DNA from 3 places in the Nocardioides sp. W7 genome. Region 1 is predicted to be linked to each of the others. Evidence: predicted binding sites of a transcription regulator. Region 1 holds the regulator's gene; each other region holds the start of a gene.
The links. The regulator HrcA, encoded in region 1, represses chaperone genes, less so after heat shock. The targets are predictions, from matches to a motif close to TTGGCACTCGNNNNNNNCGAGTGCCAA.
Positions count from the first base shown of each region.

Region 2: the regulator HrcA is predicted to act here: its motif matches at 7,074-7,100, upstream of groL (chaperonin GroEL).
Region 3: the regulator HrcA is predicted to act here: its motif matches at 6,922-6,948, upstream of groES (co-chaperone GroES).

Region 1 is NZ_CP095078.1:4,709,838-4,719,554, forward strand. Features, by position in the region: gene MUB56_RS22030 (16S rRNA (uracil(1498)-N(3))-methyltransferase) at 1-628, opposite strand, end outside; gene dnaJ (molecular chaperone DnaJ) at 643-1,818, opposite strand; gene hrcA (heat-inducible transcriptional repressor HrcA) at 1,879-2,892, opposite strand; gene MUB56_RS22045 (hypothetical protein) at 3,050-3,796, shown strand; gene MUB56_RS22050 (MBL fold metallo-hydrolase) at 3,832-4,680, shown strand; gene MUB56_RS22055 (hypothetical protein) at 4,697-4,927, shown strand; gene MUB56_RS22060 (DUF3097 domain-containing protein) at 4,979-5,827, shown strand; gene MUB56_RS22065 (TM2 domain-containing protein) at 5,935-6,402, opposite strand; gene hemW (radical SAM family heme chaperone HemW) at 6,422-7,648, opposite strand; gene MUB56_RS22075 (3,4-dioxygenase subunit beta) at 7,681-8,604, opposite strand; gene MUB56_RS22080 (error-prone DNA polymerase) at 8,738-9,717, opposite strand, start outside.
Region 2 is NZ_CP095078.1:150,906-160,622, forward strand. Features, by position in the region: gene MUB56_RS00805 (XdhC/CoxI family protein) at 1-946, opposite strand, end outside; gene MUB56_RS00810 (VWA domain-containing protein) at 939-2,105, opposite strand; gene MUB56_RS00815 (MoxR family ATPase) at 2,102-2,977, opposite strand; gene MUB56_RS00820 (DUF3253 domain-containing protein) at 3,031-3,273, shown strand; gene MUB56_RS00825 (nucleotidyltransferase family protein) at 3,283-3,837, opposite strand; gene MUB56_RS00830 (hypothetical protein) at 3,834-4,499, opposite strand; gene MUB56_RS00835 (sigma-70 family RNA polymerase sigma factor) at 4,496-5,044, opposite strand; gene groL (chaperonin GroEL) at 5,316-6,947, opposite strand; gene MUB56_RS00845 (hypothetical protein) at 7,156-7,998, opposite strand; gene MUB56_RS00850 (SGNH/GDSL hydrolase family protein) at 8,010-8,897, opposite strand; gene MUB56_RS00855 (YciI family protein) at 9,019-9,387, shown strand; gene MUB56_RS00860 (YciI family protein) at 9,384-9,717, shown strand, end outside.
Region 3 is NZ_CP095078.1:5,501,167-5,510,883, forward strand. Features, by position in the region: gene guaB (IMP dehydrogenase) at 1-749, opposite strand, end outside; gene MUB56_RS25760 (GNAT family N-acetyltransferase) at 808-1,710, opposite strand; gene MUB56_RS25765 (hypothetical protein) at 1,807-3,327, shown strand; gene MUB56_RS25770 (sigma-70 family RNA polymerase sigma factor) at 3,463-3,999, shown strand; gene MUB56_RS25775 (hypothetical protein) at 3,996-4,697, shown strand; gene groL (chaperonin GroEL) at 4,780-6,405, opposite strand; gene groES (co-chaperone GroES) at 6,491-6,784, opposite strand; gene MUB56_RS25790 (class I SAM-dependent methyltransferase) at 6,987-8,156, shown strand; gene MUB56_RS25795 (hypothetical protein) at 8,237-8,872, opposite strand; gene MUB56_RS25800 (MBL fold metallo-hydrolase) at 9,021-9,632, opposite strand; gene MUB56_RS25805 (S-(hydroxymethyl)mycothiol dehydrogenase) at 9,632-9,717, opposite strand, start outside.

The DNA.
Region 1 (9,717 bases):
GGGCCGCGACCTCGTCGTCGGCGAGCCCGCCCTCCGGGCCGACCACGACCAGCACCGACCCGTCGGCGGGGACGGCCAGCGAGGTCAGCGGCACGGTGGCCGCCTCGTGCAGGACGACCGCGAGCGAGGCCGAGGCCACGAGCGCGACGACGTCGGCGGTCGACGCCAGCGGGTCGACCTCGGGGAACCAGGACCGGCGGGCCTGCTTGGCCGCCTCCCGGGCCGTCGAGCGCCAGCGAGCGAGGGACTTCTCGGCCCGCTCGCCCTTCCAGACGGCCACGCTTCGCGACGCCGCCCACGGGACCACGCGCGCGACCCCGACCTCGGTCAGCACCTCGACCGCCAGCTCGCCCCGGTCGCCCTTGGGCAGCGCCTGGACGACCGTGATCGCCGGCGCCGGGGCCGGGGCCGTCTCCACGGAGGTCACGGTCACCGAGAACACCCGCTTGCCGGTCGCCCCCACCTCGGCCACGACCGAGGTGCCGCGCCCGTCGGTGAGTACGACGGCCTCGCCGACCCGCAGCCGTCGTACCGCGACGGCGTGGTGCGCCTCGTCGCCGTCGACCGTCACCGACGAGCCGACGCAGACGCCGTCGAGCGACGGCACGAGGTGGACCGGGAGCGACATCTCGGTGCGGGTCGTCAGTGCGTGTTGAACGCGTCGCGGAGCCGCCCGAAGACGGACTTCGAGCCGGGCCGGACCTGGCCGGTCGGCTCCTCCTCGCCCCGGATCGCGGCGAGCTCGCGGAGCAGCTCCTCCTGGCGCGGGTCGAGCTTGGTCGGCGTCTCGACCGCGATGGTGACGATCAGGTCGCCGCGCCCGCCGCGCAGGCCGGGGACGCCCCGGGCCCGGAGCATCTGCTGGGTGCCGGACTGGGTGCCGGGGCGCACCTCGAGGTCGAAGCTCGTCTCGACCCCCGAGTCGGCACCCTGCTCGACGTCGGCCTCCAGCGTGGGCAGGACCAGCGTGGTCCCCAGCGCGGCGGCCGACATCGGCACGGTCACGGTGCAGTGCAGGTCGTTGCCCTGGCGGGTGAAGACGTCGTGGGCCGCGACGTGGATCTCGACGTACAGGTCGCCGGCCGGGCCGCCGCCGGGGCCGACCTCGCCCTGCTCCGACAGCTGGACCCGGGTGCCGGTGTCGACGCCCGCCGGGATCTTGACCGTCAGCGACCGGCGCGAGCGCACCCGGCCGTCGCCGGAGCACTCCCGGCACGGCTCGGGGATGACGGTGCCGAGGCCGCGGCAGGCCGCGCACGGGCGGAGGGTGCGGATCTCGCCGAGGAAGGAGCGCTGGACGTGGGCGACCTCGCCCTGGCCGCGACAGGTCTCGCACGGCACGGCGTGCGTGCCCGGAGCGGCGCCCTCGCCGTGGCAGGTGCCGCAGAGGACGGCGGTGTCGACGGTCAGCTCCCGGGTCACCCCGAAGGCCGCCTCGGCCAGCTCCACCTCCAGGCGGATCAGCGCGTCCTGGCCGCGTCGGGTACGCGCCCGCGGACCACGTCCGCCGCCCGCCGCACCCGCGCCCTGGCCGCCGAAGAAGGCGTCCATGATGTCGGTGAACGAGAAGCCCGCACCCTGCCCGAAGCCGCCGGCGCCGCCGGCGAACGGGTCGCCGCCACGGTCGTACGACGCGCGCTTCTGCGGGTCGGAGAGCACCTCGTAGGCCCGGGTGACCTCCTTGAACTTCTCCTGGGTCTCCGGGTCCGGGTTGACGTCCGGGTGCAGCTGGCGGGCGAGGCGCCGGTAGGCCTTCTTGATGGCGTCGGCGTCCGCGTCGCGGGCGACACCGAGAAGCTCGTACAGGTCCTGACTCACGGATGGTTCCTTCTTGTCGTCTGTCGTACGGCGAGTGCGAGTGCGGGGGCTGAGCTGGTGCTAGCTCTCGTCAAGGATGCGCGAGACGTAGCGGGCGACCGCGCGCACGGCCGACATCGTCCCCGGGTAGTCCATGCGGGTGGGGCCCACGATGCCGAGCGTCGCGAGCGCCTCGTCGCGCGGGCCGTAGCCGGTGGCCACGACGCTCGTCGAGGCGAACTGTTCGTACGGCCCCTCGGCCCCGATGCGGACGGTCACCATCCCGCCGGTGCTGGCCTCGCCGAGCAGCTTCAGCAGCACCACGTGCTCCTCGAGTGCCTCCAGGAGCGGACGGACGGCGGAGTCGAAGGAGTCGCCGTACCGCGCCAGGTTGGCGGCGCCGCCGACGGCGATCCGCTGGTCCGAGCGGTGGTCGACCATGGCGTCGACGAGGACGTCCACCACGGCCGCCGTCGACCCGTCGTCGACCTCCGGGACCGCCGCACGCAGCAAGACCGCCGCCTCGGAGATGACCTCGCCGGTGGCGGCGCGGTTGACCCGGTTCCGCAGCTCGGCGAGCTCGGCGTCGCCCAGGTCGGCGCCGAGCTCGACGAGGCGCTGCTCGACGCGGCCGGTGCTGAGGATGAGGACCGCGAGCAGCCGGTTCGGGGCGAGCGGGACCAGCTCGATGTGGCGCACGGTCGAGCGGGAGAGCGTGGGGTACTGCACCACGGCCACCTGGCGGGTCAGCTGGGAGAGCATCCGCACCGAGCGCTGCACGACGTCGTCGAGGTCGACGGCGCCGTCGAGGAAGGTCGAGATCGCGCGCTTCTCGGCGGCGCTCATCGGCTTGACGGTGGTCAGTCGGTCGACGAAGAGCCGGTAGCCCTTGTCGGTCGGCACCCGCCCCGCGCTGGTGTGCGGCTGGGTGATGTAGCCCTCGTCCTCGAGCGCGGCCATGTCGTTGCGCACGGTGGCCGGCGAGACACCGAGACCGTGCCGCTCGACCAGCGCCTTCGAGCCGACGGGCTCCTCGGTGGAGACGTAGTCCTCGACGATCGCGCGCAGCACCGCGAGTCGACGCTCCTCCTGCATCTCGCCTCCTCCGCTGGCTGACCTGGCACTCGAATGTCCGGAGTGCCAACTCTACAAGGCGGTGCGGACCGAGCGTGGTTCGCGATCCGGACAGCGGCTTTCCGGGGCGTCCGACCGTCGCGTAGGTTAGCCTTGCCTAACTCACTCAGGAGGCGACATGACCGCGGACCCCACGACCCGCCCGCTGCTCGATCCGGCCGAGCTCGCGGCCGAGGCGCGCAGCATCCTCGCCTGCCCGGGCAGCGTCAGCCTGGTCGTCGACGGCCACCCGAGCGTGCTCGGTGACGACGCACTCGGGATGCAGGACGTGTACGGAACCCCGACGTTCTCCTGCCCGCCGGACAGCGAGCTCGCCGTGGCCGCTGCGCACCACCGCAGCGCCCTGATCACGGTCGAGAGCGGTCTCGGCCACCCGGGCTCCGAGGAGCGCGCCATGACCCTCACCCTGGCGGGCCGGGTGGAGACCCGCGGCGTCGAGGACTGCGCCTGCTGCGCGGAGACCCGCCACGTGGTCGTCCTCGAGCTCAACTTCGCGCTGCTGACCCGGCACGCCGCACCCGCCGCTGGTGACGAGCGGGAGCCCGACCAGCAGCTCCGGGTCCCGCTCGCGCACTTCCGCTCCCCCGCCCACCACCTCAACCGGGGCTACCTCCAGCACTCGGTCGAGCACGCCAACAGCTGCCACCAGGAGGAGCTGCGCCGGGCGGTGTCGACCACGACCGGGACCCCGATGGGCCGACTGCTCGGCGTCGCCCTCGCCGACCTCTCGCCGTCCGGCGTGCAGGTGCGCTGGATCGACGCCGAAGGCGCCCGGCACCTCGACGTCACCTTCCCCCGCGCCGCCCGGACCACCGCCGAGCTCGGCGAGATGCTGCGCCGCGAGCTGCACGCCGGGATCTGCTGAGGACCCCGATGGCCGCAGTGGCCTAGCCTGCCCGGGTGCCCTTCACCGAGGTCGCGGACCGGATCTGGGTCGCGCGCTACGACTGGTTCGACGTCAACGTGACGCTCGTCGGCGGCGCCGACGGGCTGCTCGTCGTCGACACGCACGCCTCGGCGCTCGCCGCGCGCGAGGTGGTCGAGGACATCCGCCGGCTCGGCACCGGGCGGGTCGTCGGCGTCGTGAACACCCACGAGCACTTCGACCACACCTTCGGCAACGGGGAGCTGCGCTCGGCGTACGGCGTCGTACCGATCCACGCGCACGAGACGGCCGCCGCCAACACCGTGGCGGCGGGCGAGCGGATCAAGGCGGCGTACGACGCCGATCCCGACGACCCGCACCGCGACGAGATCCGGGCGACCGAGATCGTGCCGGCCGACCACACGTTCTCCTCGGTGGTGGCGCTCGACCTCGGCGACCGGCTGGTCGAGCTGGTCCACCCCGGCCGGGGCCACACCGCCGGCGACCTGGTCGTACGGGTCCCCGACGCCGACACCCTGCTCGCCGGCGACCTGGTCGAGGAGTCCGGCCCGCCCGGCTTCGGCGGCGACTGCCACCCGCTGGAGTGGCCGCTGGCGCTCGACATCGTGCTCGGCCTGACGACCGGGTCGTCGGTCGTCGTACCCGGCCACGGGGCGCCGGTCGACCGCGACTTCGTCGAGGAGCAGCGCAACACGATCGGGATCGTCGCCGAGACCATCCGGCACCTGGCGACCACGGGCGTCCCGGTCCGCGACGCGCTGGCCGCCGCCGAGTGGCCCTACCCGCGCGAGCAGCTCGGCGAGGCCGTACGCCGGGGCTACGAGCAGCTGCCCCGCAGCCAGAAGCGGCTGCCGCTGATCTGAGCGGGTACCGGGCGGCATGAGCAACGCGGAGAACGAGAACGAGCCCGGCGTCCCCGACGAGGACCTGCCCGAGGACCTGGTGCCGAGCGACGACAACCCGTTGGCCGAGGGACTGGAGCCCGGCAGCACCGTCGAGGACCTCCTGACCGGCGGCAAGGCCGCCGAGCAGGAGGGCAAGGGCGAGCCGAAGCCGGGCGACGCCGCCGGCGAGGGCCGGCACCCGTCGGACACCTCACAGGAGGAGTGAGGCGGCGCGCCCTGCCGCGGACTGTCGGTCGCGCCGCCTAGCGTGGCGGGCATGGCTGACCGGTACGGCTCCGACGTCCTCTCGACCGACTGGCGCGCCCCCAAGCGCGGGCGTGCGGTCGAGGCGCCGGCCGACCTCGGCACGGTCGTCGAGGAGGTCACCACCGACTGGTGCGGCGAGATCGTCGCCGTCGACCGCGACCTGCACACCCTCACCCTGGAGGACCGGCGGGCCCGCCGGCGCACCTTCCCGCTCGGCCCCGGCTTCCTACTTGAGGGCCGCCCGGTGATCCTGGTCGCGCCCGTGCGTCAGAGTGCGCCGGCCAAGCCCACCCACACCGCATCCGGCTCGGTCGCTGTCCACGGTGCGAAGGCCCGGGTGGCGCGAGCCAGCCGGATCTTCGTCGAGGGCCGGCACGACGCCGAGCTGGTCGAGAAGGTCTGGGGCGACGACCTGCGCGTCGAGGGCGTCGTCGTGGAGTACCTCGACGGTGTCGACGACCTCGCCGAGCACCTGCGCGACTTCCGCCCCGGTCCCGATCGGCGGGTCGGCGTGCTGGTCGACCACCTGGTCCCGGGCTCCAAGGAGAGCCGGATCGCCCAGGGCGTCGCGAAGTCCCCGGTCGGCAAGCACGTGCTGATCGTCGGCCACCCGTTCATCGACGTCTGGGCCGCGGTCAAGCCCGCCCGGGTCGGCCTCGAGCGGTGGCCCGACATCCCCCGCTCCATCGAGTGGAAGAGGGGCGTGTGCCAGCACCTGGGCTGGCCGCACCGCGACCAGGCCGACATCGCCCGCGCCTGGAAGCAGATCCTGGGCCGAGTCTCGTCGTACCACGACCTCGACCCGGCTCTCCTCGGCCGAGTCGAGGAGCTGATCGATTTCGTGACCAGCTCGGACTGAGCCTGCGAAGGACGAGCGTCAGGTCACGAGGTCGAGTAGACGGGCTCGGACCGAGCCTGCGAGGGCGGAGCCCGTGGTATCGAGACCCATCCGGTCTCGCGGACGCATCACGACCGCAGCATCAGACCCTGGGAGTCCTTGCTGTCCGAGGCCAGGATGATGATGCCGTCGATGACGGGCCACAGCGCGCCGATGCCGCAGGTGAAGATCGTGACCAGCAGCTGGGCCACCCCGATGCCGGTGTCGCCGAGGTAGAACCGGCCGATGCCCAGCGGCAGCAGGATCTGCAGCAGGCCGGCGACGATCTTGGACTTCTCGGAGTACGGCACGCCCGTCAGCGGGTGCACGCCGTACGGCGCGGCCGGCGAGGCGCCGTACGGCATTCCGGGGAAGCCGGGGTAGGCCGGCTGCTGCTGGGTGTAGGGCGGCGGGGCGTACGGCGGCTGGCTGTACGCCGGCTGGTCGGCCGACGGAGGCGGCGGAGGCTGCTCGCCGTACGGGCGACTCCCGTAGGGCTGGGTGGGCTCGTCGCCCGAGGGCTCCTGCGAGGCGGGGTACTCAGGTCCCTGGGTCATGCGAGCAGCCTAGTGCCGCTCAGGGCAGCAGGGCGCGCACGACGGCGTCGGCGAGCAGCCGGCCGCGGGGGGTGAGCACCAGCCGCTCGACCTCGAGGGTGAGCAGCCCGTCGCCGACCAGGCCGGCCACCGCGGCCCGGCCCGCGCGGTCGAGCACGGCCACCGGCAGCCCGTCGCGCAGTCGCAGCTCCAGGAGCACCTGCTCCACCCGCCGGTCCTCCTCGCTCAGCAGCTCCCGGGCGTGGGCGGGGCTGCGAGCGGCGGCCAGCCGGTCGGCGTACGCGGCCGGGTGCTTGACGTTCCACCAGCGCACCCCGCCGACGTGCGAGTGCGCCCCGGGGCCGACGCCCCACCAGTCGCCGCCGGTCCAGTACAGGAGGTTGTGGCGGCAGCGGGTGTCCGGACCGGTCGACCAGTTCGACACCTCGTACCAGCCGAGCCCGGCGGCCCCGAACCGCTCGTCGGCCAGCTGGTACTTGTCGGCCAGGTCGTCCTCGTCGGGCATCGGCAGCTCGCCGCGCCGCACCCGACGAGCGAGGGCCGTGCCCTCCTCGACGATGAGGGAGTACGCCGAGACATGGTCCGGCGCGCAGGCCAGGGCCGCCTCGACGGAGGTCTCCCAGTCGGCGATGCTCTCCCCCGGCGTCCCGTAGATCAGGTCGAGACTGATCTGCTCGAAGCCGGCCGCGCGGGCCCACTCGACCGCCGCGGGCACCCGAAGCGGGTCGTGGGTGCGCTCGAGCACCTTCAGCACGTGGTCGACCGCGGACTGCATGCCGAAGGAGATCCGGTTGATGCCGACCGAGCGCAGCTCCTCCAGGTCCCACAGCGCGACGCTGTCGGGGTTGGACTCGGTGGTGACCTCGACGTCGTCGGCCAGCCCGAACTCGCCGGCGATCGCGGCCACCACCGACCCGAGGTCGGCCGGGCTGAGCAGCGTCGGAGTGCCGCCGCCGAAGAAGATCGTCGAGACGGGAAGGTCGACGTCGCCCAGGGCGGCGCGGGCCCGGCGTACCTCTGCGATCGCGGCCTCGGCGTACGTCGCACGCGAGGCGCCCGGAGCTCCGCCGACCGGTCCGAGCTCCTCGACGGTGTAGGTGTTGAAGTCGCAGTAGCCGCACCGCACCGTGCAGAACGGCACGTGCACGTAGAAGCCGAACGGTCGCCGTCCGAGCTCCGCGAGGGCGGTCTCGGGAAGGGCCCCGTCCTCCGGGACGGGGTCTCCGGCGGGCAGGGCGGACGGCATCCGCCCATCATCCCCCAGGGTGGGGCGACCGGTCAGATCGGGACGTTGAGGGTGAGCGTGTAGCCCTGCGCCACCGAGCCGGTCGCCTTGGCCATCTGCAGGGAGTAGCCGTCGGAGAAGATGCCGTCGCTCTCGAGCGGGGTCTGCTCCATGTTGGTGGCGCTCTGCTCGTAGCCCTCGGTCGCGTACACGGCGCCGCAGACGTCCTCGGGGATCGCGAGCTGGGAGGTGCGCAGCTTGTTGGTGTACGTCGTGGCGTCCGCGAGGCTCTGGTAGACCTCGAAGTGCATGTGCGGCCAGCGGCCGGAGTAGGCCGCGGGGAAGATCGTGGTGAACTCCACCAGGCCGGCGGCGTCGGTCTCCTGGACGCCGCGCAGGTAGTTCTCGTCGGCGATCGCCTCGGAGTACAGGGAGTAGTTGCCGTCCCGGTCGCAGTGCCACAGGTAGACCGCCGCGCCGGCGAGCACCGTGATGTCGTCGCCGTTGAGGTCGTGGACCTTCAGCCGCACCGTGGTCGGGACACCCTGGGCCACGCCGGAGGCGTCGCCGAAGCTGGTGGTGAGGTCGCTGCGGACGATGCCGGACTCGCTCAGCACGTTCGGACCGTTGGAGCCGTCACCCGGGTAGGGCCCGGCGGTCTCCTCGGGGATCTCGCCGTCGGCGACCTCGACGTCGGACTCGGCGCCCATCGGACCGCCGCCGGGCGGGGCACCGCCGGGCGGTGCTCCGCCGGGACCCCCGGAGGGAGCGGCGCCGGGGGGCGAGCTGATCGTCGTACCGCCGTCCGAGGAGCAGGCCGCGAGCACGGCCGCGGCCCCGACGCCGCCGAAGATCGAGAGCATCCCGCGCCGGCCCAACCGGTTGCGCTCGACGATCCGGGGCAGGTCGTGGGAGAGGCCGAGGTCGTGGTCCTCGAGCTCGCCGTCGTGGCCGTGGCTGTGGTCGTGGTGGTTCATGAGGACATCGAAGCTCGGGAGTCTGTGCGTCCCCTGTGCATGCCGCGTGAGGACCCGGTGGCCGAGCAGGAAGGACGAGGTCCTGACGTTGTCGAGCCCCCCAGCCGACCCGCGACGGTGGCCCTGTCCCCGATCAGTGAAAGTCGCGCGAGCGGTGCCGGGCCCGCAGCGCTCGGCCGGCGTCGGGGTCGACCTCCTCGAGGGTGCCGAGCCGGTCGGCGAGCAGGTTGGTGGCTCCGTCCTCGTGCTCGACCACGCCGCGGATGACCATCCCGGCCGCCGTGGTGGCGACCTCGCGGTAGCGCCGCCACACCCCGACGGTGCAGATGACGTTGAGCATCCCGGTCTCGTCCTCGAGGTTGAGGAAGGTGACCCCGCCGGCGGTGCCGGGCCGCTGCCGGTGGGTGATCATCCCCGCGACGCTGACCCGCCGGCCCGACCCGACCTCCGCCAGGTCGGTGACCGTCCGGATCCCGCCGGCCCGCAGCCGGTCGCGCAGGTGGACGAACGGGTGCGCCTCGGGAGTCATCCCGGTGGCCCAGAGGTCGGCCATCGTGGTCTCGACGGCGTCCATCTCGGGCAGCATCGGCGCCTCGGCGGTCAGCTGCAGCCCCTCCAGCTGGTCGTCGCGCTCGGTCCAGCCGGCGTTCCACAGCGCCCGCCGTCGACTCAGCCCGGCGCTCTCGAACACCCCGGCGGTGGCCAGCGCCTCCAGCTGCCGGGCGTCGAGCCCGGCCCGGCGGGACAGGTCGAGCTGGTCGGCGAAGGGCCGATCGGCACGAGCGGCGACGATCCGCTCCGCGACGGCGGTGCCGATGCCGCGCACGGAGTCCAGCCCGAGGCGGACGGCGTACGAGGTGTCTCGGCGGTGGGCGGGCGTCGGGTCGGGCGTGCCCTCGACGAACTCGGTGCGCTCGGGGTGGTCCTCGAGGCACTCCGTCAGCCCGGTGGAGCCGGGTGCGGCACCCGGCAGCAGCTCCAGGTCGGCGGTGGCGGCGGAGCTGGCCAGGTCGGGTCGGAGCACGCTGACGCCGTGCCGGCGCGCGTCGCCGACCAGCGACTGCGGGGAGTAGAAGCCCATCGGCTGCGCGCGCAGCAGCGCGGCCAGGAACG
Region 2 (9,717 bases), 950 kb from region 1:
CGCCGACGTAGGCCACCTCCGGCAGCCGCAGCGCCACCTCCAGCAGGGGTACGTCGAACTTCGGGTCGTGGGTGAGCACGGTGATCACCGTGCGCGGGTCGACCGCCCCGGCCTCCGCCTGCGCGGCGAGGTAGCGGTGCGGCCAGTCGACGACCACCTCGTCGGCGTCGGGGAAGCGGCTCGCGGTCGCGAACACCGGCCGCGCGTCGCACACGGTCACCCGGTAGCCGAGGAAGCTCCCCACCCGCGCCATCGCCGCCGCGAAGTCGATCGCCCCGAAGACCAGCAGCCGCGGGTGCGGCGCGAAGGCCCACACGAACACCCGCAGGCCCTCGCCCCGGCGCTCCCCGTCGGGTCCGTAGGTCAGGGTGGCGTTCGTCCCCGACGCGAGCAGCCCCAGGGCGTCGTCCCGGACGGCGTCGTCGGCCCGCGCCGACCCGATGGTCCCCGACGTTCGGGTCCCCCGATCCGAACGGCCACCACGTGCAAGGTCGGGGACCAGCGCGCCGTCCGGTCGTACGACGAGCCGCCGCCCCACCCACTCCGGGTCGGGGTGCTCGACCACGGTGGCGAGCGCGACCGGCCGACCGGCCGCGACGTCGGCGGCGATCTCGCCCAGCTCGGGGAAGGTCTCGCGCGAGACCCGCTCGACGTACACGTCGAGGATCCCGCCGCAGGTCAGGCCGACGGCGAACGCGTCGTCGTCGGAGACGCCGTACCGCTCCAGGGCGGGCGCACCGGAGGCCACCACCTCGCCGGCGAGCTCGTAGACCGCCCCCTCGACGCACCCCCCGGAGACCGACCCGACGGCCGAGTCGTCGGGGCCGACCAGCATCGAGGCACCGGCCGGGCGCGGCGCGGACCGGAAGGTCGCGACCACGGTCGCCACCCCCACCGTCTCGCCGGCCTCCCACCAGGCCAGCAGCTCGGGCAGCACGTCACGCACGGGCGACCACCTCCACCAGCTCGGCGTACGTCGCCAGCGAGTGGCCCGCGACGAAGTCGTCGACGTGCGGCAGCACCGCGACGATGCCCTGCTGGACCGGCTCGTAGCCGGCCTTGCCGCGGTGCGGGTTGACCCAGACCACCCGGTGCGCGATCCGGCGCAGCCCCGCGACCTGGGCGGCGAGCTCGGTGGTGCCGCCGCGCTCCCAGCCGTCGCTGAAGATCACCACGACCGCGCCGCGAGCGGTGCCGCGCCGGCCCCATCGGTCCACGAAGGAGTGCAGCGTCTCCCCCAGCCGGGTGCCGCCGGACCAGTCCGGCACCGTCCGCCCCGCGGCGACGAGCGCCCGCTCGGGGTCGCGCAGCCGCAGCGCGCGGGTGACGTGGGTCAGCCGGGTGCCGAGCGTGAACGTCTCGACCGATCCGGGCGCGGCCTGGGTGAAGCGGTGCGCGAGCCGCAGCAGCGCGTCGGCGTACCCGCTCATCGAGCCGGAGACGTCGACCAGCAGCACCACCCGGCGCGGCTTGCGGCCACGGCGGCGCCAGGCGATCTCGGCCGGCTCGCCCATCCGCCGCAGGCTGGCGCGCAGGGTGCGGGAGGCGTCGACGTCGCCGCGGTGCCACGCCCGGTGCCGAGCGGTACGACGCAGCGGAACCCGCGGCCGGAGCGTGCCGAACAGGGCGGCCAGCCGCTGCCGCTCGGCCGGCGAGAGGGTGGCGACGTCGCGGTGCCGGAGCACCTCCAGCTCGCTGGCCCGGGCGCGGACGACCTCGGGGTCGGTCTCGCCCTCGCCGTCATCGTCGCCGTCGGTCTCGGGCAGATCGGTGAAGCTCGGCGCGACCGGCTGCGGGGGCCGCGGTAGCGGGAGCCCGTCGCGGGAGCCGAACCAGGCCTCGAAGACCTGGTCGTAGCGGGCCAGGTCGTCCGGGCTGCCGCAGAGCGTGGCCCGCCCGGCGACGTACGTGGCGCCCGGGTCGCCGAGCCCGACCAGCGCCGCTGCCTCGAGGAACCCCTGGGCCCGGTCCTGGGTCACCGGCACCCCGGCGGCCCGCAGCGCCCGGGCGAACCCGAGCAGCACCTCGTCGGCCTCGTGGGTCGACCCGTCGATCCTGCCGCGACACGCCGCAGAATCCGCCGAGCCAGTGACGGGTCGGCTCATGGGGTGAGCATCCGATCGAGGGCGGTGCGGACCCGGTCGGCGTCCTCGCGGTACTTCACCAGCGCCCCCAGGGTCCGGGCCGCGGTCTCCAGGTCCAGGTCGACGGTGCCGAGGTGGTGCAGCGCCCGCGCCCAGTCGAGGGTCTCGGCGACCCCGGGCGGCTTGAGCAGGTCGCCGCCGGCCCGGAGCTGCTGCACGACGCCCACCACCTGGGCCGCCAGGGTCGCTGAGACCTCGGGCGCCCGGGAGCGGACGATCTCGACCTCGCGGGCCAGGCCCGGGTGGTCGATCCAGTGGTAGAGGCAGCGCCGCTTCAGCGCGTCGTGCAGCTCGCGGGTGCGGTTGCTGGTCAGCACGACGTACGGCGGGGTCGCGGCCCGGACGGTCCCGAGCTCGGGGATCGTCACCTGGTAGGTCGAGAGCACCTCCAGCAGGAACGCCTCGAACTCGTCGTCGGCCCGGTCGACCTCGTCGACCAGCAGCACCGCCGGCGCCTGCTGCAGCGCGGCCAGCACCGGGCGCGCGAGCAGGAAGCGCTCGTCGTACAGGCTCTTCTCGGCCTCCTCCAGCTCCGCGCCTCCGGCCGCCTCGAGCGCGCGCAGGTGCAGGATCTGCCGCGGGAAGTCCCAGTCGTAGAGCGCCTGGGTGGCGTCGATGCCCTCGTAGCACTGCAGCCGCACCAGCGGGACGCCGAGCGTCTCGGCCAGCGCCTCGGCCAGCGCGGTCTTGCCGGTGCCGGGCTCGCCCTCGAGCAGCAGCGGGCGCTCCATCCGCAGCGCCAGGAACGCCACCGTGGCCAGCGCGTCGTCGCACAGGTAACCGGTCGCGCCCAGTCGCTCGGCCACCTCCGCGGCGCTGCCCAGGGCCTCCATGTGATCCAGGCTACTGACCGGCCCGTTGGCCCCGGGTTGGCATCATCGGATTCGTGGCCGACCCGTTGGAGCAGACCATCCTGGACCTGCTCGACCAGCGTGCCCCGGGCGCCACGATCTGTCCCTCCGACGCCGCCCGGGCGGCCGCTCCCGACGACTGGCGACCGCTCATGCAGCCGGTCCGCGACGCCGCGGCCCGGCTCGCGACCGCCGGTCTGGTCGAGGTCACCCAGGGCGGCGCGGTCGTGGACGTGGCGACCGCCCGCGGTCCGGTGCGGATCCGCCGCCCCGAGTGACCCCACGTCTCACAGGGGGCGGTCCACGTCCTGCCCTCGGGCCAGGTCGCCGCACTCGACGAGCAGTACGTCGTGAGCGTGCAGGTAGTCGCGCGCGCCCTGGTCGCCGGCGGCCGTCCCGGCCGCCTCGTCCCAGTGCTCGCGCCCGAGCAGCACCGGGTGCCCGGGGAGTCCGTCGTACGCCGCCCGCGCCAGCGAGCCCGGCCCGGTGCCGGACGCGAGCACCCGGGCGACGACCTGGGCAGTGACGTCGGGCAGGTCGACCAGGTGCACCAGGGCCGCGTCGACCTCTCCGAGCGACGCCAGGCCCGCCCGCAGGGAGGCCGACATCCCCGATGCCCAGTCGTGCGCGACCACGACGTCGGCGCCGCGGCCGTCGAGCAGCAGCACGGCCTCCTCGACGGCGGCTCCCAGCACGACTGTCACCTGCTCGCAGCCGCCGTCGTGAAGCACGTCGACGGAGCGGGCGAGCCAGGGCTCACCCGCTCCGTCGACGACCAGCGCCTTCGGCAGGCCCATCCGGGAGCCGGCTCCCGCGGCGAGCAGGAGCCCGTGCACGCTCATCCGCCGAAGGCGTCGGCGTACAGCTTCTCCAGCTCCGGGGTCGCCGGTCCGCTGAACCCGCAGACGGTGACCTGGCCGTCGGTCGCGGAGACCAGGTAGGTCCCGCCGACCTGGAAGTCGACCGCGCCGATCAGGTTCGTCAGCTGCTCCGCCGGCGCGTCGACCTCGACCTGATCGGCCTCGTCGCCGGCGTAGAACGTGGTCGGGGTCAGCACCACGGTGCCGTCGGCGATCGACTCGACCGTGCCCGCGAACGCCAGCTGCTGCTGGGACAGCACCTCCGCCGACGGCACCATGCACCGGCCGGTGGACCCGGCGGGCGCCCGCAGGCTGATCACGACGGGGTCACTCCCGTCCGCGCCCGTGCCGCCCTCGGCGATCGGCGGCGCGGTGCTGTCGTCGTCGGTCCCGGTCAGCGTGAAGATCCCCACTCCCGCGATGACCAGCGCGGCGGCCGCCGCGACGAGCCAGGTGAGCGGGTTGCGGCCGTGTGTGCCGGTCCGGCGCTCGGGGACCAGGGTGTCGGTGTCGTGGCTCATGATGTCCTCCAGGAGTCGGGCCACCCCGTCGGGGTCGGCCGGGCCGAGGGAGGCAGCCGGGTCGACGGCACGCAGTCGTGCGCGCAGGGCGTCGTCCCGATCGATGTCGTGCGAGTCGGTCATGGCCTTCTCCCCTCTCTCGACTCCTCATGTCCGGCAGTCCGGTCGATCTTTCGCTCGTCCTTCCTGAGGCGATCGGCGAGATTCTGCCGGGCCCGGTGCAGCCGGATGCTGGCGGCGTTCGGGGTGATGCCGAGCACGACCGCGATCTCGCCGGGCGTGAGCTCCTCCCAGGCCCACAGCCGCAGCAGCTCGGCCTCCGCGGGACGGAGCTCGGCCAGGGCGGCGATCACCGCATCGTCGCCGGGCACCTCGGCCGGGTCGGGTACGACGTCGGGCGGCGTGGTGCTCGCGATCCTGGCGGCCAGCCGTCGCTGCCGCCGATGGCCCCGCTCGGCGTTGGCCAGACAGTTGCGCGCGACGCCGTACGCCCACGGGAGCGGGTCGGCGGGGATCTGGTCGATGCGCCGCCAGCACACCAGCAGGGTGTCGGCGAGGACGTCGTCGGCGGTCGCGGGGTCGGTGCGCCGCACCACGAACCGGCGCAGCGGCTCGGTCAGCTCGCGCGCCAGCTCCTCGAAGTGCCGTCGGCGCTCCTGGTCGTCCACGTCCACCCTTTCGCCTCGCCCGCCACGAGATGTTCCGAGTACCCGCGGGCGGTCCCGTCCAGCCGGGAGCCTGCCCAGCCTCTCAAATGCCGGAAGGCCCCGGACCCTCGCGGGTCCGAGGCCTCCTCGGTTGGTGCGGTGCTGCTGCGCTTGCGTGAGCTGGATCTCGGTCTCGATACGCGCCGCGCGTCCCTCGCTTCGCTCGGTCCGTGCCGGCGCTACTCGACCTGATCGACCACGCTGCCCGCGACTTCGCCGCGGCAGCTGTCGATCAGAAGTCCATGCCGCCCATGCCGCCGGTCGGGTCGCCGCCCATGGGCGCCGCCTTCTCCGGCTTGTCGGCCACGACGACCTCGGTGGTGAGGAACAGCGCGGCGATCGACGCGGCGTTCTGCAGCGCCGAGCGGGTGACCTTCGCCGGGTCGATGATGCCCTCGGCGATCATGTCGACGTACTCGCCGGTCGCGGCGTTGAGGCCCTGACCGGCGGGGAGGCCGGAGACCTTCTCAGCCACGACGCCGCCCTCGAGGCCGGCGTTGATCGCGATCTGCTTCAGCGGGGCCGAGGTGGCCACGCGGACGATGTTGGCACCGGTGGCCTCGTCGCCCACCAGGTCCAGCTTGTCGAACGCGGTGGCCGCAGCCTGCACCAGGGCCACGCCGCCGCCGGCGACGATGCCCTCCTCGACGGCCGCCTTCGCGTTGCGAACGGCGTCCTCGATGCGGTGCTTGCGCTCCTTGAGCTCCACCTCGGTGGCCGCGCCGACCTTGATGACGGCCACGCCGCCGGCCAGCTTGGCGAGGCGCTCCTGGAGCTTCTCGCGGTCGTAGTCGGAGTCCGACTTCTCGATCTCGGCGCGGATCTGGTTGACCCGACCCTCGATCTGGGCCGCGTCGCCGGCACCCTCGACGATGGTGGTCTCGTCCTTGGTGATGACGACCTTGCGGGCCTGGCCGAGCAGCTCGATGCCGGTCGTCTCGAGCTTGAGGCCGACCTCCTCCGAGATGACCTGGCCGCCGGACAGGATCGCGATGTCCTGCAGCATGGCCTTGCGGCGGTCGCCGAAGCCCGGGGCCTTGACGGCGACGGACTTGAACGTGCCACGGATCTTGTTGACGACCAGCGTGGACAGAGCCTCGCCGTCGACGTCCTCGGCGATGATCAGCAGCGGCTTGCCGGACTGCATGACCTTCTCGAGCAGCGGCAGCAGGTCCTTGACATTCGAGACCTTCGAGTTGGCCAGGAGGATGTAGGGGTCCTCCAGGACCGTCTCCATGCGCTCCGGGTCGGTCACGAAGTAGGCCGAGATGTAGCCCTTGTCGAACCGCATGCCCTCGGTGAGCTCGAGGTCGATGCCGAAGGTGTTCGACTCCTCGACGGTGATGACGCCTTCCTTGCCGACCTTGTCCATCGCCTCGGCGATGGCGTCACCGACGGTGGTGTCGCCACCGGCGGAGATGGTGGCGGTGGCGGCGATCTGCTCGCGGGTCTCGACGTCCTTGGCCATGCCGAGCAGCTGCTCGGAGACGGCGGTGACGGCGGCCTCGATGCCGCGCTTGAGACCCATCGGGTTCGCGCCGGCGGCAACGTTGCGCAGGCCCTCGCGGACCATCGCCTGAGCCAGCACGGTGGCGGTGGTGGTGCCGTCGCCCGCGACGTCGTCGGTCTTCTTGGCGACCTCCTTGACGAGCTCGGCACCGATCTTCTCGTACGGGTCCTCGAGCTCGATCTCCTTGGCGATGCTCACACCGTCGTTGGTGATCGTGGGGGCGCCCCACTTCTTCTCCAGGACGACGTTGCGACCCTTGGGACCGAGGGTGACCTTGACGGCGTCGGCGAGCGTGTTCATGCCACGCTCGAGGCCGCGTCGGGCTTCCTCGTTGAAAGCAATCAGCTTGGGCATAACTCCTGCGATTCCTCACGCTTAGAGTTGTGGATCCGGTCCGGTGGGTTGCCCGCGACGGACGATCCTGCGACCCGGCGAACCCTTTCTCGCCGACGCATGGACCTCAACTGGCACCGATCCGGTTTGTCACTCTCATGGTAAGAGTGCCAACCCAATGTTTAGCACTCGACCCCTGCGAGTGCAAGAAACTCCGGGCGCCCGAGGCTCAGAGGCGAGCCTGCACCGCGTCCGCGAAAGGCACGGCGTTGCCCGGGATCACGTCGAGGTAGAGCCCCGGTTCGGTGATCTCGACCTCGCTGACGACGAGGCGGCCGTCGTACCGCATCAGGTCGACGCGGCCGTACGACAGGTCGGTGCCGAGCAGCTCCTCGACCGCCCGCACGGTGGCGACGGCGACCTCCGCCGCGACCGGGTCGAGGTCGGCGATCATCGAGCTGCCGCCGTACTCCTCGTGCACGCGGACGTCGCCGACGGCGGCGACCTTGCGCACCTGGCTGACCGCGCGGCCGTCGAGGACGAAGACCGAGTGCTCGCCCTCGCTGTGCACCGACTCGACGACCGGCTGGCCGAGCCAGGGACCACCGGGCGAGGTCGGCTCCCAGGCGTCGGCATCGGCGACGACGAGCAGGCCGCGGCCGCCGGCGGCGACCCGCGGCTTCACGACCGCGCGGCCGAACCGCGCCACGACCGCCCGCACGTCGTCGCGACCGTCGACCAGCACGCTCGGGACGACGGGTACGCCGCACTCGGCGAGCTCGACGAGGTAGCGCTTGTCGGTGTTCCAGCGGAAGACCGCAGAGCCGTTGAGCAGCACCGGGCCGGCCGCCTCGACCGACTCGGCCCACTCCAGGAACTCCGCCAGCCGGCCCTCGTAGTCCCAGGTCGCGCGGGCCGCGACCACCCCGGCGTCCGACCAGTCGACGTCGGCGTCGTCCCAGCGGACCCAGCGACTGGAGATGCCGCGGCGGGCGAGCTCCAGGTCCAGCACGGCGTGGCCGGGCTCGCCGTGGGGCATCGCGGAGAAGGTGGTCAGCAGCACGTCGGGCACGGGTGGGGACGCTACGGCACCCTCGGTGAAACCCGGGTTTCATCGCCCGGCACCTCGCCCCTCTCACTGGCACCGTCCGGGAGGCTGTGGCCGAACGGCACCCGGTCGTGCACCCCGAGCGCGGCCAGCACCGACGGCAGCATCGCCCGCGCGGTCCGCTGGTAGCCCAGCGAGCTGGGGTGGAACCGGTCCAGGCTGAACATCTCGTCGGGGTTGGTGATGAAGAACGGCCCGACAACGTGCGCCAGCGAGACCACGTGCGCCCCGGCTCGGAGCGCGCCCGCGCGCTGGGCGGTGGCCAGCTGTCGCGAGGCCCGCGAGCCGAGGGCCCGCAGCGGCTGCGGGACCGGTCTGAGCGCGCCGAGGTCGGGGCAGGTGCCGACCACGACCGCCGTGCCCCGCGCCCGCAGCCGGGCGATCGCGGCCTCCAGGTCGCGCACCGAGTCGGCGACCGGCACCCGGTGGGTGACGTCGTTGCCGCCGACGACGATCACCGCGACGTCGGCGGCGTACGACGCGGGCAGCCGGTCGAGCTGTCCGGCGATCGCCGAGGTCTCCGCACCGACGACCGCGACCGTCCGCAGCCGGACCGACCGCTGGGTCCGCTTCGCGAGCTGCCGGGCCAGTCGGCCGCCGAGGGTCTCCTTGGGCCGCTCCGCACCGAGGCCCGCGGCGATGGAGTCACCCACGAGCAGCAGGTCGACGGGGTCGCCGTACCTCTTCCGCCAGGTCCGGTCGGCGTCGAGGGCGTGATCGCCGTGCGGCTTGCCGATGATCGCGCGCGCCTTCGCCGCCTGGGCGCGCAGCAGCTGGCGCGAGCCGACGACGAAGCCGAGGCCGAGCAGGGCGACGCCCCCGGAGGCGGTGACGGTGACGCGGGCGGCGCGGGAGGTGGTCATGGGAAGGTCCAATCACGCCCACCTGAACGGATTCCTGCGGGGAGGTGTCGATTCGGGTCGACCTGGGCCGTCACCACGGTGACACACTCACCATCACCTCCAGTCGAGGAGAGGACCCGCCATGACCGAGTACGTCGTGCTGCTGCCCGGCGACGAGAGCACCTGGGAGAGCGCCACCCCGGAGGAACGGGCCGCCACCTACGCGCGGCACGAGGAGTTCTCCCTGCTCCTCGAGAAGCGCGGCCACCGGATCACCGGCGGCTCCGAACTCACCCACTCCCGGACCGCGAAGGTGGTCCGTCGTACCCCCGACGGCGGCCACGCCGTCACCGACGGGCCGTACGCCGAGGCGGTGGAGCAGCTCTCCGGCTTCTACCTCGTCGAGAGCGACGACCTCGACGACCTGCTCGAGATCTGCGCCGTGCTGGCGTCGGTCGAGGAGGGCGTCGAGGTGCGGGCGACCGTCGACCACAGCGGGGACGCCCCATGAGGTTCGTGCTGCTGATGGCCGAGGAGGACCACTACGAGAAGTGGCACCGGATCGGCGACGCCGAGCGGGCGGCGGTCTTCGCGGCGTTCGCGGCGTTCTCCGCGGCCGTGTCCGAGCGCGGCACGGTGGTGAGCGGCGAGGGGCTGGCCGCGCCGTCCGAGGCCGTCACCCTGCGGCCGGGCCCGGACCGCGCCGTCACCGCCGGGCCGTACGCCGAGACCGCCGAGCAGGTGGGTGGGCTGTGGATCGTCGACCTCCCCGACCTCGGGACCACGCTGGAGCTCGCCCGACTGCTGCCCGAGTCGTTCTCGGTCGAGGTGCGTCCCACGA
Region 3 (9,717 bases), 790 kb from region 1:
AGGACGTCGGCGCCCGCCTCGATGAGCGTGGTGGCGCGCTCCCAGGCGTCGCCGAAGTAGCCGATCGCGGCGCCCACCATCAGCCGGCCGGCTGCGTCGTTGGAGGCCAGCGGGAACTGCTCGGACTTCACGAAGTCCTTGACCGTGATCAGGCCGACCAGCCGGCCCTGCTCGTCGACCAGCGGCAGCCGCTCGCGCTTGTGCTGGCGCAGCAGCAGCGTGGCGTCGTCGCGGCTGATGTCGGCCGGGCCGGTGATCAGCGGCATCGGGGTCATCACCTCGTCGACCTTGGTGGTCGCCCACTCGGCGACCGGCGTGAAGCGGAGGTCGCGGTTGGTGATGATGCCGATCAGGCGGTTCTCGAGGTCGACGACCGGGAAGCCCGAGATGCGGTACTCGCCGGCCAACTGGTCGAGCTGCTCCAGGGTCGCGTCGGGCCCGATGGTGACCGGGTTCGAGATGATCCCCGTCTGGGTCCGCTTCACCAGGTCGACCTGGTAGGCCTGGTCCTCGATCGACAGGTTGCGGTGCAACACGCCGAGGCCGCCCTGCCGGGCCATCGCGATCGCCATCCGCGACTCGGTCACGGTGTCCATCGCGGCGCTGACCAGCGGCACCTTGAGCGAGATCTCGCGGGTCAGCCGCGAGGTCAGGTCGATGTCCGAGGGCGCCAGGTCGGAGTGACCCGGCAGCAGCAGGACGTCGTCGTAGGTGAGACCGAGGGCGGCGAACTTGTCGGGGAGCTCCACCCCGACAGCCTACCGGCGCTCGGCGGCCGCGGCCGCCGCAGACCGTGTGGCCTGCGGCTCAGCCGCGCGGCCTGAGATCCCGCACCGGCACCCGGACGGTCAGCACGTCCGCGGCCATCCGGATCCGGCCGCGCATGCCGGCCGCGAGCACCATCGGCAGCACCGCCTGGTTGTCCGAGCGGGTGGTCAGCAGGATCTCGGACGCGCCCATCCGGTGCGCCAGCCGGGCCGCGTCGACCAGCAGCCGGGTGCCGATCCCCCGGCGCTGCCAGGTCGGGTCGACCCGCAGCACGACCGAGCGCACCTCGGGCTCGTCGGGCAACGGCTGCTGGACGGTCGCGAGACCGACGACGACGTCGCCGATGATCGCGGAGACCGAGTCGCCGTCGGGGACGTACTCCGGGGTCTGGCCGCCGCCCAGCCGCCGACCGGTGGTGTTCGAGCCGATCGCCGCCGACTCCTTGCTGCGCTGGAGCACGTCGCTGACCAAGTCGGCCAGCGCCGCTCCCCGGGCGTGCTCGGTCGGCGTGAAGTGGGCGGCACGCCGGACCTGCACCTCGACGTCGCCGACCGTGAACTCCATGACGTCCTGCGCCGGGCCCTCGCCGCTCGGCGGGTCGGCCTCGGCGTCGAAGAGCTGCGCGACGACCTCGGGGAACGCGGCCGGCTGCGCCAGGATCGTCCGTGCCGCCTGGACGTACCGGGTCGGCTGGTCTTTGAGCGCCGCCTCGCTGCAGGGTGCCGCGCTGACGGCGATCGCCCCGGAGGCGAGGACCAGCCGCACGATGTCGTCGCTCTCCCAGTCCTCGGGGGTGCGCAGCACGAGCTCGTCGGTCACGATGTCGATGTCGGGGAAGATCTGCAGTCCGAGGATGTTCACCCCCTCCGCCCCGCAGTGGAGGGCGAGGACGGCGAGCGCTCCGGGTCGGTCGGGCAGCGTCGTACGAACTCTCCACAGCATGGGCCCATGGTGTCCCGGGGACGTTGCGGGCCCGCAACGTCCTCGTTACCGGTGGGCGCCACTTCGGGCCGCGGGGCGTCTGAGAAGGTGTCCGCCATGCGCAGCGGCTCCCCCTTCGTCGACGCCGGCCGGCGGATCGCGGGCTGGGTCGACTCCCGGCACACCGTCGCGTTCGCGGCGCTGGCGGCCTTCCTGCTGCGCCTGCCCGGCCTGACCCGCCCGGTCCGGGCCGACGAGGCGGGCTTCCTGCTCGTGGCCCGGGCCTGGGACCCGATGCCCGACAGCGTGTACGGCGCCTACTTCGTCGACCGGCCTCCGTTGCTCATCGCGATCTTCCGGGTCTCCGACGAGATCGGCGGTCCGCTGTTCATCCGGGTCCTCGGCGCCCTCGCGTGCGCGGCCCTGGTCCTCGCCGCGGCCTGGACGGCCCGGCTGGTGGCGGGCGAGCGGTCGGCGCGCTGGACGGCGGTCTGCGTCGCCGCCCTCACCACCAACACGGTCATCGACGCCGTCGCGGTCAAGGGCGAGCTGCTCGGGCTTCCGTTCGTGATGGCCGGCTGCGCCCTCGCGCTGCTCGCCCTGCGCGAACGCTCCGTCCCGCTCGCCGTCCTCGCCGGGCTGTCGGCGGGGATCGCCCCGCACGTGAAGCAGAACCTGTTCGGCGGCCTGGTCTTCGCAGGGGTGCTGCTCCTGGTCTCGTGGGCGGTCCGAGAGATCGACTGGCGCGACTTCACCCGGCTGGCCGCGGGCGGTCTGGTAGGCGCCGCCGTACCCCTCGTGGCGACGGTGGCGTGGGCGAGGTCGGCCGGGGTGGAGCTCGACGTGCTCTGGTACGCCGTCGGCGGCTTCCGCTCGGATGCGGCCGCCGTGCTCGCGGTCGGCAGCCCGCACGCGCCGGCCCTGCGCGCCGGGATCCTGCTCACCGCCGGCCTGGTCGCCGGCATGCTGCTGGTGATCGGCGGCTTCGTCGTGCACATCCGCGAGGAGTGGGCCGACGGCAAGGCCGTCACGGCCGCGACCGCCGCCCTGCTGGTCTTCGATGCGGCCGCTCTGGTGATCGGCGGGAGCTACTGGCGCGACTACCTCTTCCCACTGCTGCCCGCGACCGCCCTGGCCGCGGCCCTGATGACGCGCCGCTCCAACCGGCGCGGGCGCACCATGCGCGCGGTGATCGTCGGCGCGGCCCTCTCGTCGGCGACCTGCCTGGTCGGCTGGGTGGTCATCAACGCCGCCGGACTGCAGGAGTTCCACGAGTACGACACGGGGGTGGCCCTGAAGGCGGCGGCCGAGCCCGGCGACCGGCTCGTGGTCTTCGGCGGACGGGCCGACCTCCAGCTGGCCAGCGGGATGAGCTCGCCGTACGCGCACCTGTGGAGCCTGCCGATGCGCACCCTCGACCCCGACCTCGACGAGCTCACCGCCCTCGTCGCCGGACCCGACGCCCCGGCCTGGGTGGTCGAGTGGGTCGACTTCGAGACCTGGAGCGAGCCCGGCGGCGCCCGGTTGCGCGCGCTCGTCGAGGAGCGGTACGCCGCCCACGGCAGCGGCTGCGACGACCGGCCCGTCTACCTGCGGCGCGACCTCACCCGGGCCCCGATCGAGCCGGACTGCGGCTGAGCCCGGGAGGTCACGTGCAACCGATCCGTTCCTGACCTCGTCGGGAAGGCATGGGACGACGAGGGACCCGGGTGGACCCCACAGCCGATGGCGAGCCCCGAGTCACAGAGGCATCGTTCCCGGACACTTCAAGGTATGAGCAACTCCCAGCAGCAGTTCACGGAGCTGTGGCACGCCGAGGCCCCGCACGTGCTGGCCTTCGCTCGGCGCCACGTCGGGGCCGAAGCCGCCCACGACGTCGTCGCGGAGACCTTCATGATCGCGTGGCGCCGTTGGGGTGACCTCCCCACTCCGCCGATCGGTTGGCTCCTGGTGACCGCCCGCAAGGTGATCCAGAACCGGGCCCGCGCGAGCCGGCGCCACCGTGCCCTGGAGGACCGGATCGCCCTGCTGGACGGGGTCGCGGCTTACGCCGCCGACTCCGCAGATGCAGTCCTCAGCCGTCGTGAGGCGCTCGAACGTCTTGCCCGGCTCGACGAGCAGCATCGTGAGGCGTTGCTGCTCATCAGCTGGGACGGGCTCACCAACGATCAGGCAGCAACGGTCCTGGGCATCAAGCCCGCAACGTTCCGACGGCGACTCAGCCGCGCTCGGGCCGCCCTGCTCGCCCAGGCAGCACCGCAAACGTCCGACCCCGAACCCCGACACATCCCAGCGCAGGAGCTGTCATGAACGCACTCGAACGACTTCGTCCCGAGACCCGTCCGATCGACGCGGAGTGGTCGGCCACCACGCTGGAGGCCATCCTCGCCAGCCACGACCCGTCGCCCGCACGCCGCGGCGGCAGGCGCCGTCGTCTCGCCCTGGTCGGTGCGGCGACCGCCGGAGTGCTCGGCCTCAGCGGCGTCGCGTACGCCGGCGGGCTGGTGCCCGCGCTCATCACCGACCACTTCGACGAGACCTCGCAGGCCAGCGTGTCCGGCATCCACGAGCTGGCCTCGTTCACGACGACCAAGAGCGGCACGCCCCGCACCTTCGAGATCTGGCGGGGCACGGACGCAGACGGGCTGAGCTGCATCGCGGTCCTGGAGGCGGCGGCCACCGGGGGGCCGGACTTCGGCGGCAACTGCGGCGACTACCCCCTGGACGCGTGGTTCAACACCACGAACGAGTCCTGGACCGGCACCGTCGACGACCCCCCGCCGCCGGCCACGTACTACGTCTACGGCGAGCCCGCCCTGGACGGCGTGACGACGGTGCGCGTGCTCGGCGACGGCTTCGACCACAGCGTCGCCGTCGACCCGAGGACGGGCGGGTACGCCGTCGCCGTCCCCGAGCTCGACCGAGGGATCAGCGGCCACTTCGCGACCGTGGAGTTCATCGACGCGCAGGGCGTGGTCCTGGGGACGAGGGACCTCAGCGAGAAGTAGTGCGGCGCGGCCGACGGCCACGAAATGGGCGACGGCGCCGGCCCCCGAAGGGGGTCGGCGCCGTCATCCTTGGTGCTGCGGATCAGTGACCGTGGCCGTGGCCGTGGCCGCCGGCGGCCGGGGCGTCGTCCTCGGCCTCGGGCTTCTCGACGATCAGCGTCTCGGTCGTCAGCAGCATCGCGGCGATCGAGGTCGCGTTGACCAGCGCGGAGCGGGTCACCTTGACCGGGTCGAGGACGCCCTGGGCGACCAGGTCGCCGTACTCCTCGGTCGCGGCGTTGTAGCCGTTGCCGACGCCGAGCTCGCGGACCTTGGTGGTCACGACGTAGCCGTTGACGCCACCGTTCTCGGCGATCCAGCGCAGCGGCTCGTCGGCCGCCTTGCGGACCACGCGGACGCCGGTCGCCTCGTCGCCGGTGAGGCCGAGGTCGCCGTCCAGCACCGAGACGGCGTGGATGAGCGCGGAGCCACCGCCGGGGACGATGCCCTCCTCGATCGCGGCGCGCGTCGCGGAGACGGCGTCCTCGATGCGGTGCTTCTTCTCCTTCAGCTCCACCTCGGTGGCGGCGCCGACCTTGATCACGCACACGCCACCGGCGAGCTTCGCGAGACGCTCCTGGAGCTTCTCGCGGTCCCAGTCGGAGTCGGTGTTCTCGATCTCGGCCTTGATCTGGTTGACGCGACCCTCGACCTCGGCGGTGTCGCCGGCGCCCTCGATGATCGTGGTGTCGTCCTTGGTGATCACGACGCGGCGGGCGGTGCCCAGCACGTCGAGACCGACCTGGTCGAGCTTGAGGCCGACCTCGGGGGCGATGACCTGGCCACCGGTGAGGGTGGCGATGTCCTGCATCATCGACTTGCGGCGGTCGCCGAAGGCGGGGGCCTTCACCGCGACGGCGTTGAAGGTGCCGCGGATCTTGTTGACCACCAGGGTCGACAGGGCCTCGCCGTCGACGTCCTCGGCGAGGATGAACAGCGGCTTGCCGGCCTGGATGACCTTCTCCAGCAGGGGCAGCAGGTCGGCGATCGCCGAGATCTTGCCCTGGTGCAGCAGGATGTAGGGGTCGTCGAGGACGGCCTCCATGCGCTCCTGGTCGGTCACGAAGTACGCCGAGATGTAGCCCTTGTCGAACTGCATCCCCTCGGTGAACTCCAGCTCGGTGCCCATGGTGTTGGACTCCTCGACGGTGATCACGCCGTCCTTGCCGACCTTGTCGAAGGCCTCGGCGAGCAGCTCGCCGATGTGGCTGTCGCGGCTGGAGATCGTGGCGACCGAGGCCATGTCCTCCTTGGAGTCCACCTCGCGGGCGGCCGCTCGGAGCGCGTCGCCGACAGCGACGGCCGCGGCGTCCATGCCCCGCTTGAGACCCATCGGGTTCGCACCGGCGGCAACCGCGCGCAGACCCTCGTGGACCATCGCCTGGGCGAGCACGGTGGCCGTGGTGGTGCCGTCACCGGCGATGTCGTTCGTCTTGGTGGCAACCTCCTTGGTCAGCTGCGCACCGAGGTTCTCGAAGGGGTCGTCCAGCTCGATCTCACGCGCGACGGTCACACCGTCGTTCGTGATGGTCGGGGCGCCCCACTTCTTGTCGAGGACGACGTAACGGCCCTTGGGGCCGAGCGTCACCTTGACGGCGTTGGCGAGCTTGTCCACGCCGCGCTCGAGGGCGCGTCGGGCGTTCTCGTCGAACTCCAGGATCTTGGGCATTGCTCTCCTAGCTCACAAAACAGGACCGGGCCGTGTGCCTGAGCACGCGCGTTGGCGCGAGGTCAGGCACACGACCCGGAGAGAATCAGGAAACGACGGCGAGGACGTCGCGCGCGGAGAGGATGAGGTACTCCTCGCCGGCGTACTTGACCTCGGTGCCGCCGTACTTGCTGTAGATGACCTTGTCGCCGACGGCGACGTCGAGGGGAACCCGGTTGCCGTTGTCGTCGATGCGGCCGGGGCCGATCGAGATGACCTCGCCCTCCTGGGGCTTCTCCTTGGCGGTGTCCGGGATGACCAGGCCAGAGGCGGTGGTCTGCTCGGCCTCGACCGCCTTGACGACGATGCGGTCCTCGAGGGGCTTGATGTTGACCGACATGATGTCGACCTCCACTTTCGAACTTCGGATGGCGGGTGATTCACGTCTGGTGCCTACGGGTTCCGGTACGCCGTCGCGGGGGTCGTGCCGGGCTCGCAAGCGCTGGCACACTCACGGGGAGAGTGCCAGTTCAGAAACTAGCACTCGTGTCGTAGGAGTGCCAGTGAGGTCCGTACGTCGGTCGACCTGACAGGATCTCCGGGTGGACCTCGACGCCTTCCGCTGGCTGCTGACCGACGACGGCCAGCGACTGCTCGCTCGGGCGAGCGAGGTCGTCGGCGACGACCCGCTGCGCGCCCAGTCCGCGCTCCGGCGCGAGGCGAGCGCCGAGCACGTGGCGGCGGCCCTGACCCAGGCCACGCTCCGGGTGCGGGCCGTCGCGAAGTTCGGCGACCTCGCACCGTTGCTGTACTTCACTCCCGACGGCCTCGAGCAGGCGACCCGACGGCCGGTCGCCGCTCACCGGGCCGCCCGGCTGGAGGCGTTCCAGACGACGACGCTGGTCGACCTCGGGTGCGGGATCGGCGGCGACCTGATGGCCGCGGCCGGGGTCGGCATCACCTGCGCCGGCGTCGACCTCGACCCGGTGCGGGTGGAGGTGGCCCGGGCCAACCTCGAGGCGCTCGGGCTGCCGGGCGCGGTCATGGTCACCGACGCGACCGCGGTCGACCCGTCGCCGTTCGACGTGGCCTTCGCCGACCCGGCCCGTCGTACCGGCCGGGGACGCTCCTTCGACGTCGACGACTGGACCCCGCCCTGGGCGTTCGTCGAGCGGCTGCTGCGCCGCGACTCCTGCGTGAAGGTCGCTCCGGGCATACCGCACGCCCTGGTGCCCGCGGGCGTCGAGGCGGAGTGGGTCAGCGACCACGGCGAGGTGAAGGAGGCCGCCCTGTGGTCCGGCAGCCTCGCGACCACGGCCCGACGGGCCACCGTGATCGGCGACGGCGGCCTGGCGACGCTGACCGACGAGGACGACCCGGGGCCCGAGGCGGTCGGGGTGGTCCCGGTGGGCCGGTTCCTCTACGAGCCCGACGGCGCGGTCATCCGGGCCGGGCTGGTCACGGCCGTCGCGGCCGGCGTCGGCGGCGGGCTGGTCGACGAGCACATCGCCTACGTCTCCTCCGACCAGGCCTTCTCGACGCCGTTCGCCCGCGGGTACGAGGTGCTGGCGGAGCTGCCGTACCGCGAGAAGCAGCTGCGGGCCGCGCTCCGCGAGCGCGGCATCGGCCGGCTGACGATCAAGAAGCGCGGGGTGGACGTGGTCCCCGAGCAGCTGCGCAAGCGGCTCGACCTGCACGGCGACGACGAGGCGACGATCGTGATGACCCGGGTCGCCGGGAGCGGTACGGCGCTGCTCGTCCGCCCGTTCTGACCGACGCTCCCACCGCCCCGGAAATGCCGAATCTCCCGGGACCCTTGCGGGTTCCGGGAGATGACCGTGCGGACGGTTGCTCAGACGGGCTGAGCGACCTTCGCGGTGGTGCCGGCGCCCTCGGTCTGGGCGACGCGGCGAGCGTGCCAGATCCCGAGGCCGAACAGGACGAGCAGGACTCCGGCTCCGACGAAGGAGACGATGGCCGCGATGCCGGCGATGGTGCCGATGGTCGCGAAGGCGTAGCCGTAGAGGAGCAGGCCGCGCAGGGTGTTGCCCTGGAAGAGCGACTCCCGCAGGTCCATCCAGGCCGCTGCCTCGTCGATCTCGGCCTGGGTGGCGTTCGGGTTCTCGGCCAAGGCCGCCGTCAGCTCGCGGCCCTTGCCACTCGCCTCCTGGTAGGTGACCGCCTCACCGGCGAGCTCGGCGCCGCTGGCGTTCATGTGGGCGAGGATGTAGTGGTCGGCGTAGGCCTGGGCCTCGGGGCCGGTGTCCAGCGGGCTGCCGGCGAACTTTTCGAGCGCCTCGCGGTCGGCCTCGGGCAGCGACTCGAGCGCCCCGCCCTCGGGCATGATGATGTCCTGGGCCGAGAGCTGGTTGTCGACCTGGTCCCCGATGAAGGTGTTGGCCCACGTGAGCAGCCCGCCGGCGATGAGCAGGACGGCGGCCAGGGCAAGCCCCGTCCACGAGATCAGCTTGTCGAGTGCTGCACGCATGACGTTTCCTCCGGTTTACCGGCGAGGACCTGATGCCCGTTCCGCCTTGATGTCACCAACCTTCTCCCGTCCGACGGGGGCGCGATCAGGGGCGAAGGTGCACGAGCATCCGGGCCAGAGGTCCCGTCTCGGTCCGGGACGTTGCCGCTCAGGCGCCGAGCGCAGCCTGCTCGGCGCCGATGGTGGTGTCGTCGCCGTGACCGGTGTGTACGACGGTCTCCTCGGGCAGCGCGAAGAGCTTCGCGCGGATCGAGGCCTCGATGGTGGGCCGGTCGCTGAAGCTGCGGCCGGTCGCACCGGGACCGCCCTGGAACAGGGTGTCGCCGGTGAAGACGCAGCCGAGCGAGGGCGCGTGGAAGCAGACCGCGCCGGGGGCGTGGCCGGGCGTGTGCAGCGTCCGCAGCAGGGTGCCGCCGACGACGATCTCGAAGCCCTCGCCGAGGTCGACGTCCCACAGGTGGTCGGTGTGGGTGAGCTCCCACAGCGGCCGGTCGTCGGGGTGCAGCATGATCGGCGCGACCACCCGCTCGCGCAGCGCCGGCGCCATCCGGGCGTGGTCGTCGTGGGCGTGGGTCAGCAGGATGGCTCGGACGACGCGGTCGCCGACGACGGCCATGATCGCCTCGACGTCGTGGGGTGCGTCGATGACCACGCACTCCGCGTCGTCACCGACCACCCAGATGTTGTTGTCGACCTCGAAGGTCTCGCCGTCGAGGGAGAACGTGCCGCTGACGACGGCGTGGTCGACGCGGGCGGACATCAGAGGATCACCACGCTGCGGAGCACGTCGCCGTCGTGCATCTTCGCGAACGCCGCCTCGATGTCGTCGATGCCGATCTCCTCGC